Gemmatimonas sp.: one gene and its partner. The protein of the gene in region 2 interacts with the protein of the main gene of each other region in a pairwise test. Links are inferred from orthologs where the notes say so. Each region holds a gene or a part of one and is shown on either strand. Other genes may lie near its edges.

Region 1 (5,604 bases), on a different replicon or contig from region 2:
GGGCATGAGTTCGATAAACCGCACGTGCCAAGGATTGTCCCGGGTCAGCGCTGCGAAGTCGGCGATTTCGTCGTCATTGATCCCGCGCATGACGACCACGTTGATCTTGATGGGGCCCAGTCCGGCGGCCTGCGCCGCGCGCGCGGAGACCACGAGATCGAAATGCAAATCCCGACGCGCGATCTTGACCACGCGATCGGGGCGCAGCGAGTCCGCACTGATGTTCACGCGATCGAGACCGGCAGCGGCCAATTCAGCGGCCATGGTCGGCAGCTTTACGCCGTTGGTGGAGAGCGCGATATCCTCGATCCCGGGGATGTCGCGCAACATGCGCACCAGGTCGCCAAGTTGCGGTCGGATCGTGGGTTCGCCGCCGGTAATGCGAAGCCGTCGCAGCCCCATAGGCGCCAGCTGTCGCACCACCTCGGCGATCTCCTCGTAGCGCAGGATCTCTGCCTTCGGCAGCCACGGGAGCCCTTCCAGTGGCATGCAATACTGGCAGCGGAAGTTGCAGCGATCCGTCACGGAGATGCGCAGATACTCGATCTTCCGACCGAACTGATCGTGCGACTCGCCCTTTACCGGCGCCGTCATGACTGGACCTTCGTGGGATCGATCCACTCACGATCGCCGCTGAGATAGTGCTCGCGTTTCCAGATCGGCACGCGCTGCTTCAGCGACTCGATGACCTCGCGGGCCGCGTCCATCGCCTGCGCGCGGTGTGCGTGCGCCGCGACGATGGCAACGCTGGCCTCGCCGATCTCGAGTGCGCCCACTCGGTGTTCGACCACGAGCCGCAACCCCGCGCTACGCGCACACGTTTCCTCCGCGATCGCCCTCAGCTCGGACTCGGCCATCGGCACGTACGCCTCATAGTCCATCCCGCTCACCGGGCGCCCGTCGTTCAGGTCGCGCACCGTACCCAGGAACAGCGACACGGCGCCAACGCCTGGGGCCTGCGCACGGGACAGGAGCGCCCCCACGTCGATCGGCGCCGCCACGATCGCCACATGCAAGACGCCGCTCTCGACCATGGTCATCCGCCCGCCACCGGAGGAATCAGCGCGATCTCATCGCCGACCTGCACGGCGACGTCCTCGCGGACCCAGGTGCGATTCACCGCAACGAGTGGCGCCGCCGGCAGACGATCGCCGCCGGGCATGGTGCGGATGACACGCACGAGGTCGGCCACCTGACACGGTGCCTCGAGAGGTACCTCGAGGCGGCGGGCGCCAAAGGCGTCGGCGTACGACGCGAAGAGAAGGACGGGAATGCTCATGTCGTGTACAAGATAGCCTTCGGTACCGCGTTCGGTTCCGTCAGTGACACAATACACTGACGCCCCGCTCGCGAAACGCGCGGCGGGGCGTTGCCAGACGATGCAACTCAAGCGCGAGGGCCGCACTACGCCTCGTGCATCTCGTCGCCTTCCTCGTCCTCAAGCATGCTCTCGTCCACGCCGGCCACCATGGCGCGCAGTTCCTTGCTCGGCTTGAACACGGGGACAGGACGCGCTGACACCTCGACCGGCGAGCCGGTGCGTGGGTTGCGCGCCATCCGCGTCTTGCGCTGCCTGATCTTGAACGTGCCGAAACCACGCACTTCTATATTTTTCTGCTCTTGAAGGGCTTCCTTGATCGCATCAAGAAACGCGTCAACCACCCGCGCACAATCCTTCTTAGAGATGGTCGGTCCGGCCGTCCGCGCGATACGCGCCGTGACGTTCTCAACCAGATCGGCTTTCGTCATGGACTCTACCAAGGGGTCGACGTGCCGTCCCAGTTTCGGGAGCAGCCGGCACGCATCGAAGATCGAGCGAAGGAAGCGAACGTAGGACCTTAGTGCTTATCAGTCAAGCGTTTGGGTCACTTCACTGCCGACGATTTCTCAGGGCCTCGAGAAACCGATCGAACAATGGGACCGCGTCGTGTGGTCCCGGCGCCGCCTCCGGATGGTACTGCACCGCAAAGATCGGTAGCGTCCGATGACGCAACCCTTCGACAGTGCCATCGTTGAGGTTGATGTGCGTGATGGCAAGGTCCGGCGCTCCCTCGACCCCCTCGATCGACCCGACCACAGCGAATCCATGGTTCTGAGACGTGATCAGCACCTTGCCTGTCGCGAGATCCTTCACCGGCTGGTTTCCGCCCCGATGTCCGAACGGCATCTTCTCGGTGCGCGCCCCGAAGGACAAACCGATCAGCTGATGTCCGAGACAAATGCCGAACATCGGCGTTTGGGTCGCGGCGATCTCACGAATGGTGGCCGGTGCATAGGTCACTGCGTCCGGATCGCCGGGACCGTTGGACAAGAACACCCCATCGGGGTTCATCGCGAGCACGCGGTCTGCCGGCGTGTCCGACGGTACGACGGTCACGCGGCAATCATGCGCCTCAAACAAGCGCAGGATATTCCGCTTGATCCCGTAGTCGTAGGCCACGACGTGATACGTCGCGTCGGGCTTGCCCCAGGAGTACGCCTCACGGGTTGACACGACGGTCGCCAGATCGAGCCCTTCCATGCTCGGGCAGCCTTCAAGCACCGCTAGCGCTTCACGCGAGGGCGTCTCACCCAGCCCGATCACGCCACGCATGACGCCGGCAGCGCGGAGATGCTTGGTGAGGCGTCGCGTGTCAACCTCGGTCAGCACGGGCACCTGATGCTCCTCGAGCCATTCGCGCAGACCGCCGGTGGCGCGCCAATTCGAGTAGGTCGGTGAGAGCTCGCGAACTACGACGCCAGCAACCTGCGGTTTCGCCGATTCGGGATCTTCGGTATTCACGCCGTAATTGCCGATCTGCGGAGCCGTGAGCACGACCGTCTGTCCGCGATACGAGGGGTCCGTGAAGACTTCCTGGTAGCCGGTCATATTGGTTGTGAAGACGACTTCCGCCACAGTCGGCGCAGTCGGTCCGACGAGTCGGCCGAGAAAAAGGGTTCCGTCCTCGAGGAGGAGGAACCCCTTGGGAGGCAACGTGCTCACGCGTCGGTTACGGCTGCTTGGCGGGTGCCGTCGGCGCGGCCGGAGCGGCGGGCTGTTGCGTCAGCGGCGCGGCGGGAGCAGCGCCACCGGCGGGGGCGGACGACGGCGCTGTGGGTGTTGCCAGCTTGTCGAGCACCGACTTGGGCGCTGTGCCACGCGAGGACATGATCTGGAGGATGAACGCGAGGCCGAGGAACACACCGCCACACCACCAGCTTGCCTTCGTGAGCAGGTTGCCCGCCTGACGCGTACCGATCACGGAGTCAGACGACGAGCTGGCCCCGCCGAAGCTCGCCGCCAACCCACCGCCCTTACCGGACTGAAGGAGCACGGCGATCGCGAGAATGATCGCGTCGAGAATGAGCAGAGTCAGCAGGAACGTGTACATATCACGAAGCCGGAATCGAGTGCGTTCAGAGTGCGCGAAAGCCGCGCCAGTCTTCAAACATGGCTGAGGGGATGTGTCGAGGCAAGTCCTTCCCCACCCAACAGTTGCGACGGGTTGGATGGGGTACCGGGCAGGACTCAGCTGCGGACGATGCTCGCCCAGCTGTCGGCGTCGAGCGATGCGCCGCCTACGAGCAGCCCATCGACGTCGGGGGCCGCCAGCAACGTGGCCGCGTTCCCGCGGTTGACCGACCCGCCGTACAGAATTGGAACGCCGGCCGCCGCCTTCTCTCCGAGTCGGCTGCCGAGGGCGGCGCGGAGCACGCTGTGAATAGCGCTGGCGTCCTCAGGTGTGGCGGTACGACCCGTGCCGATGGCCCACACGGGCTCATAGGCGAGCATGATTCCTGCCGCCTGACTGTCGTCCAGCTCGGCCAGGCCAGCCGTCAGCTGCCGCTCGACCACCGACGCCGTAGCCCCGGCCTCCCGCTCGTCCAGCGTTTCACCGACACAGAGCATGGGCACGAGACGGGCCTGGCAGATCAACGCCATCTTCTTCGTCGTCATCTCGTCCGATTCGCCGAACACGTGCCGACGCTCGGAGTGACCGACCAGCACCACACGGGCGCCGACGTCGCGCGCCATGAGCACCGAGTTCTCACCAGTGAACGCGCCCTGCGCTTCCGAGTGCACGTTCTGCACGCCGACCCAGATGTCCGGTCGTTCACGCAATCCATCCGCGACCGTCGTCACCGTGAGGGCCGATGGAAAGAAGATCAGCGTGCGGTCGTTCATCTTCGGCGCCTGCGCGAGGAAGCGCTGGAGAAACGCTTTCGCGTCGGTTGGGCCGTGATTGAGCTTCCAGTTGGCGGCGATGACGGGCTTGTGATGCATGGGCAGGACGTGACCGGTGAGGTGGTGAGTACGGAACGCAGATCGACGATCAGCGACGATCGAGCGCGGAAACGCCGGGAAGCTCCTTCCCTTCGAGGAACTCAAGCGAGGCGCCGCCGCCGGTCGACACATGCGACATCTTCGACTCGAGTCCAGCCTCCGCCACCGCCGCGGCGGAGTCGCCGCCACCGATGATCGTGGTGGCACCATGATCGGTGGCCACCGCCATCGCCCGCGCCACCGCGAAGGTGCCTGCGTCAAACGGTGGCTTTTCGAATACGCCCATCGGTCCGTTCCACAGCACGGTGCGCGCCGACTCGATCAAGGTGCGGTACTGCTCCACGCTGGCCGGGCCGATGTCGAACATGGCCTCGCCGGCTGGAATAGACTCGCGACCGACCACGCGCGCGGCGCTTCCCGCGTCCATCGACGGCGCGATCACGGCATCGACCGGAAGCACCAGCTTGTGTCCAGCGCGTGCCAGCAGGTCCTTCGCCATCTCGAGTCGATCGGGCTCCACCAGCGAGTTGCCGGTTTCGCAGCCCATCGCGCGAAAGAAGGTACACGCCATCGCTCCGCCGATCAGCAGGTGATCGACCTTGGGCAGGAGGGCTTCCACGACGTCGATCTTACCCGAAATCTTGGATCCGCCGAGAATGGCCACGAATGGACGCGCGGGAGCCGCGAGCGCGCCGCCCAGATACGCGAGTTCGGTTTCCATCAGCAATCCCGCGACGGCCGGCCGGCAGTATTTCGCCACGCCGGCGGTGCTGGCATGCGCGCGATGCGCCGCACCGAACGCGTCGTTCACGTACAGATCACCCAACTCGGCAAGCTGCTGCGAGAGCGCGTCATCGTTCTGCTCTTCACCGGCGAGGAAACGCGTGTTCTCGAGCAAGAGCACTTCCCCGTTGGGAAGCGCATGCGTGGCCGCCACGGCAGTGGCGCCGACCGTCTCGCCTAGGAAGTGCACGGGGCGCGGCAGCAACCGCGTCAAGCGAGCAGCAATCGGCGCCAACGAATATTTGGCCTCGGGCGCTCCCTTCGGCCGTCCGAAGTGCGCCAGCAGCACGACCTTCGCGCCCTGATCGAGCAGCGTCGTAATCGTGGGCAGCGCGGCTGTGATACGCGTGTCGTCGCTGACCGCACCGGCCTCGTCGAGCGGCACGTTGAAGTCGACGCGCACGAGGGCGCGCTTGCCAGCAAGGTCGGCAGCGGAGAGATCGCGAATGGTGCGAGTCGTCATGGCGGGAAATTACGACGGAAGTGATGTCGCGAGCGAACGGCCCAGCAACGCACGAGCCCCGGCACGCAGGCACCGGGGCTCGTGAACGAACACG
Region 2 (6,590 bases):
AGCCGTATCGGAGGCTATACGGGTCGAACGGGCTCAAGCCATACTGCCAGCCGAGACCCCACGCACCCAGACCACCAGGGCCGTAACAAAAATCATCCATCCGGCGGCACCCGCCACGCAGACGTGAGCTCGAGATCCCCCCGGTGAGGACATCCCCCGCCATGGGCCGACTGCGATCTGCACTGGGTGTGCGAACGGCGAACGTTTCGGGATTGGAAATCGCGATCATGAGGTCGATGACGCGCGGCGGCATGCCTCCGTCCGCCAACCGCACGAGTTCCTTGCCGTTCACCGAGAACTGTTGCCGTGTTTCGGTCAGCCACGCTTCCGTCAAAGCGGCCGGCGCACGCTTCGCCACCGCGAGCACGTCGCTGTTGAGTAACGGGGCGCCGACCGCAAGACGTAGCGACGGCGTGGACGGGGCCGAACTGGCGCCGAGGCGCGCCCACTCGCCGAGGGAATCGACGACGTAGCGCAGCGTCATCACCGAGGTCGCAGAATTTCCGCCGACGTCGAGATGCTGCACCTGCATCCACTCACCAGCCGACGACATCGTCATCAATCCCGTCTCGAGCCGCTTGGCGCCTCGACCGCAGGACAGCTCCGCCTGCATGAGAAGTCGACGCTCATCCGGCATCCACGTCGCCGTCTCGGTGCCGGTGCAGCCGTCGATCGACTTCGGCATGCGCGTACCGGGAAGCGGCACGGCGGCTCGCGTCGCGACGTTAGCGCTGTCGAATACCACGAGGTCGACGCTTCCGGCGATCGTCGCCGAGGGCACGACGCAGGCCATGGAGGGTGGCTTTGGTGTCTGTCCAACGCCAGACCCTATCGACTGCGCCGACGGCGTCCAGCAGCCCATCCAAGGCTGAAACCGCGGGTCAACGGATTGCCCCGCGACTGACTGCGCCGACAGTACTCCGGCGCCGAGCATCGATGCGATCGCCGTGACGCGCGCCGTGCGCAGTGCACCAACGTGTTGGATCGAAGTCATGAGGTCGTCCTCAGAAGCGGAAGAGAAGGCCGGCGGTCAGGCCGACACCGGACAGATCGATCGGCGAGAAATCCCGAAAATCGGAGCTGAGCGCGCCACGCGCATGCTCGTAGCGCAACTCCGCATTGAGCCCGATGTGCGGCGTCAACGAATACGTCGTCCCGACGGAACCGAAGGCCATGGCCGACACGTCGGTGGACTTAAGCGCTGTACGGAATACGTCAAGCGTCTGGTAATCCACGAACTCCCCGTCCTGTTTGAACAGGTAGTACATCATCCCACCACCTGCCGCGAGGTACGGTGACAACTTGCTGGGCACCCACGCCAACTTGCTGATGCTGCGCCCTTCAGGACGCAGATGCAGTTTCAGCCCCGCCGTGATCGGAATGCGCCGGAACGTCGTGCGCTGTTCGATCGGCAAATCATCGGTGCCGATGAAGTCGCGATCCTCGGAGCGCTTCACGCGCGTGTTGATGCCGGTGCCGAGCAGCAGGTCGACTCGCGAATGAACACGAAAGGCCAGATCGGTCGCGAGCGAGAGACCGCTGAAGTCGCCGCGATCGACGGTAAGCCGATCGGTGACGAAGGAGAACACGTCGCTGGAGGCGCTCGCCCGAGAGAAGCCGCCGCGAATAGACCATGTCGCATGCGGTGGCGAGAACAAGAAGCCGTCGCCGCCGGTGGATTGTGCCGACAACGGCAGAGCGGGAGCAAGTACGGCCAATAGGCCGCAGAAAGACCTCATACGCATTGGAGGCGCTCACGGAAGGGGATTCCGTAAATATACCAGATGTTCCCGGTTCGGGTTCCACCAGCCCTGGCCGTCCGACTCCGGTCCCCCCGGCGGCCTACCCGACGCGACCCCTCCTGCCTCTCCGCTCTGTCGCGCCGGGCCGGGCCCGCTCGTGGGTTGCCCCACGATGCGCCCTAGCCGTCAGCAGCCTGTCAGCGGCTGCGTCAGGATGGCCCAACCCGGCGTGCAGCGTCTAGAGATTCACTCCGTGGCACTTCTTGAACTTCTTCCCGGAGCCACAGGGACAGGCGTTGTTCCGCGGCGTCGATTCCCAGCCTGGCGGTAGTGCTCCCCCACCCACCTCGAGAGACCGCACCGGTCCGGCGCCGACCACGGCAGGGGTACCGCGCGCGATCGGCCGCGCCGGCTCCGCCATGCCTTCGTCCGTCGACTCGTCGAAATCAACGTCGAGCTCCTCGTCGATCGCATCCACGAGCTCGAGTTCCTCGGCGGGGATGTCCTCCAGAATGCCGAGAGCATTGTACCGCTTGGTCGGACGCGTATCCTGCCGCGGGAATTCGTCCATCGGCGGTGCCGACTCGAAACTCTCCATCGGCGACGGCTCGAACACCAACTGCGCCTTGAGGAAGCGTTCGGTGAACGTGTTCGCGAGATCGTGCATGAGATCTTCGAACATCGTGTAGGCATCCTGCTTGTACTCGACGAGCGGGTCCTTCTGGCCCCACGACCGATAGTGAATCGACGCGCGCAACTGGTCGAGATCATAGAGATGATCCTTCCACTTCTCGTCGATCACGTTGAGCGTGACGAGCGAGAGGAGACGATCGGCGAAACCCTGCCCGCTCTCGTCGGTGACGGCGTTCAGGCTATCGAGCTTCTGGTCGAATGCCGCGCGCCCGGCCTCGACGGCAATCGCCTGCGCCTCCTCCACCGAGCCCGCACGCGCGCCTTCGGCAAAGGCCGACACCTGGAGCATGTAATGCATCAGGAGATCCTGCTGCACATACTCGAAGTCCCAATCTTCCTGCTTGTCGAAGGTGGCCAGCGCCTGCTCGACGCGACGCTGCACACCGCGGTCGATCATCTTGAGCGCCTCGCCCTTGAGCTCTTCACCGCCCTCGAGCGCGAAGGCACGCAGCGAGTAGATCACCTCGCGCTGCTGATTCATCACGTCGTCGTACTCGAGCAGCCGCTTGCGCGACTGGAAGTTCTGCAGTTCGACGCGCTTCTGTGCCTGTTCGATGGAACGCGAGATCAACGGATGCGCGAGCACTTCGCCATCCTGCGCGCCCATACGATCCATCAGTTTAGCAATCCGGTCGGACCCGAAGAGCCGCATCAGGTCGTCTTCGAGGGACAGAAAGAACTGCGACGCGCCGGGGTCGCCCTGTCGGCCGGACCGCCCACGAAGCTGGCGATCAATACGTCGTGATTCATGACGTTCGGAGCCGATGATATGCAATCCCCCGGTCTCCGAGATCTCAAGCTCCTTGCCATCGGGATCGGTGACAGTCGAAGCCTTCGCCTCAGTGACTCCGGCGCCGAGTTTGATGTCGGTGCCGCGACCGGCCATGTTCGTCGCGATCGTGATCGCGCCCGCATGACCCGCGCCCGCCACGATCTCGGCCTCGCGCTGGTGATACTTCGCGTTCAACACGTTGTGTTTGAGCCCGGCGCGCGCGAACAGTCGCGCCAGCGTTTCGGATGCTTCGACGCTGGCCGTTCCGACCAGCACGGGATACCCGAGCTCGTGGAGTCGCTTCGTTTCGTCGACGATCGCGTTGTACTTCTCGCGACGCGTTTTGTAGACGTAGTCCTGGCGATCATCGCGCGCGATCGGCCTGTTGGTCGGAATCACCGACACCGACAGACCGTAGATCTCGTGGAACTCGTTCTCTTCCGTTTCGGCCGTACCAGTCATGCCGGCCAGCTTCTCGTACATGCGGAAGTAGTTCTGAATCGTGATCGTGGCGAGCGTCTGCGTCTCGCCCTTGACCTGCACGCGCTCCTTGGCTTCGACGGCCTGGTGCAGCCCCTCGCTCCACCGGCGACCGGGCATGGTACGGCCGGTGAACTCATCAACGATGAGCACCTGCGCTTCTTGCACGACGTAGTTTACGTCACGCTCGTACAGGGCATGCGCGCGCAGCAGCTGATGGATGATGTTCAACCGCTCGCTCTTGAGCGCGTACTCGCGCTCGATCGCGTTGCGCTGCTCGAGGCGTTCCGTGGCGGAGATGTCATGATCGCGATCGAGCTTGCCGATCATGAGCGAGATGTCGGGGAGCACAAACTGGTCGTGCGCCTCGGGCGACAGATAGTCGAGCCCCTGCTCGGTCAGGTGCACGGTGTGCCCCCTCTCATCGAGCACGTAGAGCAGGTCGTCCTCGATCTCTCGATACGTCCGCTTGCTCATCGGGAGCTTCTTGTCCGAAATGATGTCGAGCTCCATGCGCTGTACGAGCTGCTTCACACCGGATTCCTGCAGCGCCTTCACGAGCCGCTTGTTCTTCGGGCCGCCAAGCTGCGCCTTGTAGAGCTTGAGCGCGGCGTCCTGCTCGTCCTTCGTCTCGAGCGCGCGCTCGCCTTCTCCGACGAGCGTGTTCACCAGCTCGGACTGGCGACGCACGAGACGCTCGACCGCGGTGTTGAACTCCGCATAGCGCCCGTCGCTCTCGTTGCCCACCGGGCCCGAGATAATGAGCGGCGTCCGCGCTTCATCGATGAGGATCGAGTCCACTTCGTCGATGATCGCGAAGATGTGCGTGCGCTGCACGCGCTGCTCAAGCGAGACCACCATGTTGTCGCGCAAGTAGTCGAAGCCGAACTCGTTGTTGGTACCGTACGCAATGTCGCAGCCGTACACCGCGCGACGCTCGTACGTACCCGGCTCGGTGTCGTCGAGGCAGCCGACCGTAAGTCCCAGCCACCGATACAGGTGCCCCATCCACTGCGAATCGCGACGGGCGAGATAGTTGTTCACCGTCACGAGATGTGCGCCGCGTCCCGGCAGCGCATTGAGATACATCGGGAGCGTGGCGACGAGCGTCTTGCCTTCGCCGGTCGCCATTTCGGCAATGCGGCCGAGGTGCAGCTGAATACCACCAATCAGCTGGACATCGTACGGCACCATGTCCCACGTGATCTCGTTGCCCGTCACCAGAACGGTAGAGCCTTTGAGTCGCCGGCAGGCCTCACGCACGGTGGCGAAGGCCTCCGGGAGCAGCTCGTCGAGCACGTCGGCGATGGCCGTGCGCAGCTCGCCTTCCACGCCGCCGCGACCATCGGCACCCTGCAGTTCGAGATCGATGCGTTCACGATCCGCCGCATCGGCGGAATCGTGCTTGGCGGCCTTGAGTTCGGCGATCCGCTGTTCGATCGGTCCGGTGCGTTCGGCCAGCATGCCGCGGAACTTGGCGGTCTGCCCTTGGATCTCTTCGTCGGACAACGAGGCGAGGCGCGCTTCGATCTCATGGATCTCGGACAGCACCGGCTGCACCCGCTTCCGCTCACGTTCATGACGTGTGCCGAACACACGTCCAATCAAGCCCTTCAGCATACGAACCTCATGGCAAGGGCGTCGCGACCGCGAAGTCCCCGTTCGCCATCAGGCGCGCGCTGGGCCCTCCGCAGTCGACAACTCCCGGGAATTCTCGAGATACAGTCCGGTGGTCGCTATGTACGTCGCCACGGGGTCCGGAACGAAGCCCCGAATGGAGCGCCCGTCCCGTACCCGTGCCCTGATTTCGGTTGATGACAGGTCGACGCGTCGCGTCGCCAGTCGTCGTGCCGTCGATGCTCCGATGCTTGCCAGCGGGCCGGCGAGCGCGGCGACATCGTGACCTCGGTCGGCGCGGTGCAGCACAACCAGCTGCACCATCGACAACAACCGAGTCACCTCGCGCCAACGCGGCAACGTGGAGACCACGTCATCGCCGACCAGCAGGTGAAGCATCGCCGACGGCCAACGTCGGCGCAGAGACTCCACGGTGTCAACCATGAAAGATAACCCGCCCCGATCGATTTCGATGGGGTCGACCTCGATGCGCGGGATCCCGCCGAAGCAGGCCTCAACCATCGCCAGCCGGTGCGCGGTGGGCGTCTGGTTCCCGCCCTTGAGCGGCTGTTGGGCCGCCGGCACGACGAGCAGACGATCGAGCGCGAGCTCGTCGAGGGCATCCTGCGCCACCAGGAGGTGGCCGACATGCGGCGGATCAAAACTTCCGCCAAGGATGCCGATGCGCATCGACGTCAGGCCGTGCGGGTCATCCGCGACGCACCGGACCTGGGCGTGCGTAGGCGACTGGCGACATGACCGCCGGAGGCGGCGCCTTGGCGGCGGTGGCCGAATCGGCGGGCTGGGCGCCGCAGGAGGCCTTGACTAACGGATCACCTGGGTACGCGCGCCACATGGCGGTACACGTTTCCGCGGCATCTTCCTTCCAGCGGATCTTTGTGTACAGCTCATGCAGCCGCAGCCACGAGAGGCGGGCCGCCTTTGTGCTCGGGTACGTGGTGACGACATCCTTGAAGTAGATGATCGCCGGGTCGATGGAGCGACGGACGCGCACGTAATGCACGCCGGTGTCGTAGTCCTTCTGCGCCATCCACTCTTCGAGCTGGACAATGCGCTTCTTGGCATCGTCCGTCTCCTTGCTCTCAGGATAGGACGACAGGAGCGCCCGAAGGATCGAGACGGCCTTCTGCCCATTCTCGGGGTCGAGGGACGGTCGACGCCACAGACTCTGGTAGCTACGGCCGACGCCCAGCATCGCGGTCGGCGCGAGCGTGTCGTCGGGGAAACCATCGGTGATCCGTTCGAACGCCTGCGCCGCGAGCAGG

Evidence for each region. Proteins that work in one complex are often made in the same cells at the same time.
Region 1: the proteins of secA (region 2) and secG interact in binary tests that used the Escherichia coli proteins (3 or more experiments, as listed by UniProt). The link is inferred for Gemmatimonas sp. from one-to-one orthologs.

The regions. Positions count from the first base shown.
Region 1 is NZ_JANPLK010000017.1:94,237-99,840, reverse strand. What follows is about bases 1,682-4,607. They hold secG (preprotein translocase subunit SecG), read right to left. Parts: upstream 3,372-4,607; coding sequence 2,991-3,371; downstream 1,682-2,990. Other genes in these bases: RMP10_RS05650 (phosphoglycerate kinase), read right to left, coding at 4,314-4,607; tpiA (triose-phosphate isomerase), read right to left, coding at 3,509-4,264; carA (glutamine-hydrolyzing carbamoyl-phosphate synthase small subunit), read right to left, coding at 1,871-2,983; RMP10_RS05670 (HU family DNA-binding protein), read right to left, coding at 1,682-1,749. In the rest of the region: GTP 3',8-cyclase MoaA, read right to left, coding at 1-594; RMP10_RS05680 (molybdenum cofactor biosynthesis protein MoaE), read right to left, coding at 591-1,040; RMP10_RS05675 (MoaD/ThiS family protein), read right to left, coding at 1,037-1,279; more of RMP10_RS05670, read right to left, coding at 1,405-1,681; more of RMP10_RS05650, read right to left, coding at 4,608-5,510. UniProt on the Escherichia coli protein: Subunit of the protein translocation channel SecYEG. Overexpression of some hybrid proteins has been thought to jam the protein secretion apparatus resulting in cell death; while this may be true it also results in FtsH-mediated degradation of SecY.
Region 2 is NZ_JANPLK010000004.1:11,144-17,733, reverse strand. What follows is about bases 1,781-5,692. They hold secA (preprotein translocase subunit SecA), read right to left. Parts: upstream 5,308-5,692; coding sequence 1,981-5,307; downstream 1,781-1,980. Other genes in these bases: nadD (nicotinate (nicotinamide) nucleotide adenylyltransferase), read right to left, coding at 5,356-5,692. Outside these bases: RMP10_RS02195 (hypothetical protein), read right to left, coding at 1-994; RMP10_RS02190 (hypothetical protein), read right to left, coding at 1,005-1,745; more of nadD, read right to left, coding at 5,693-5,994; outer membrane protein assembly factor BamD, read right to left, coding at 6,014-6,590. UniProt on the Escherichia coli protein: Required for protein export, interacts with the SecYEG preprotein conducting channel.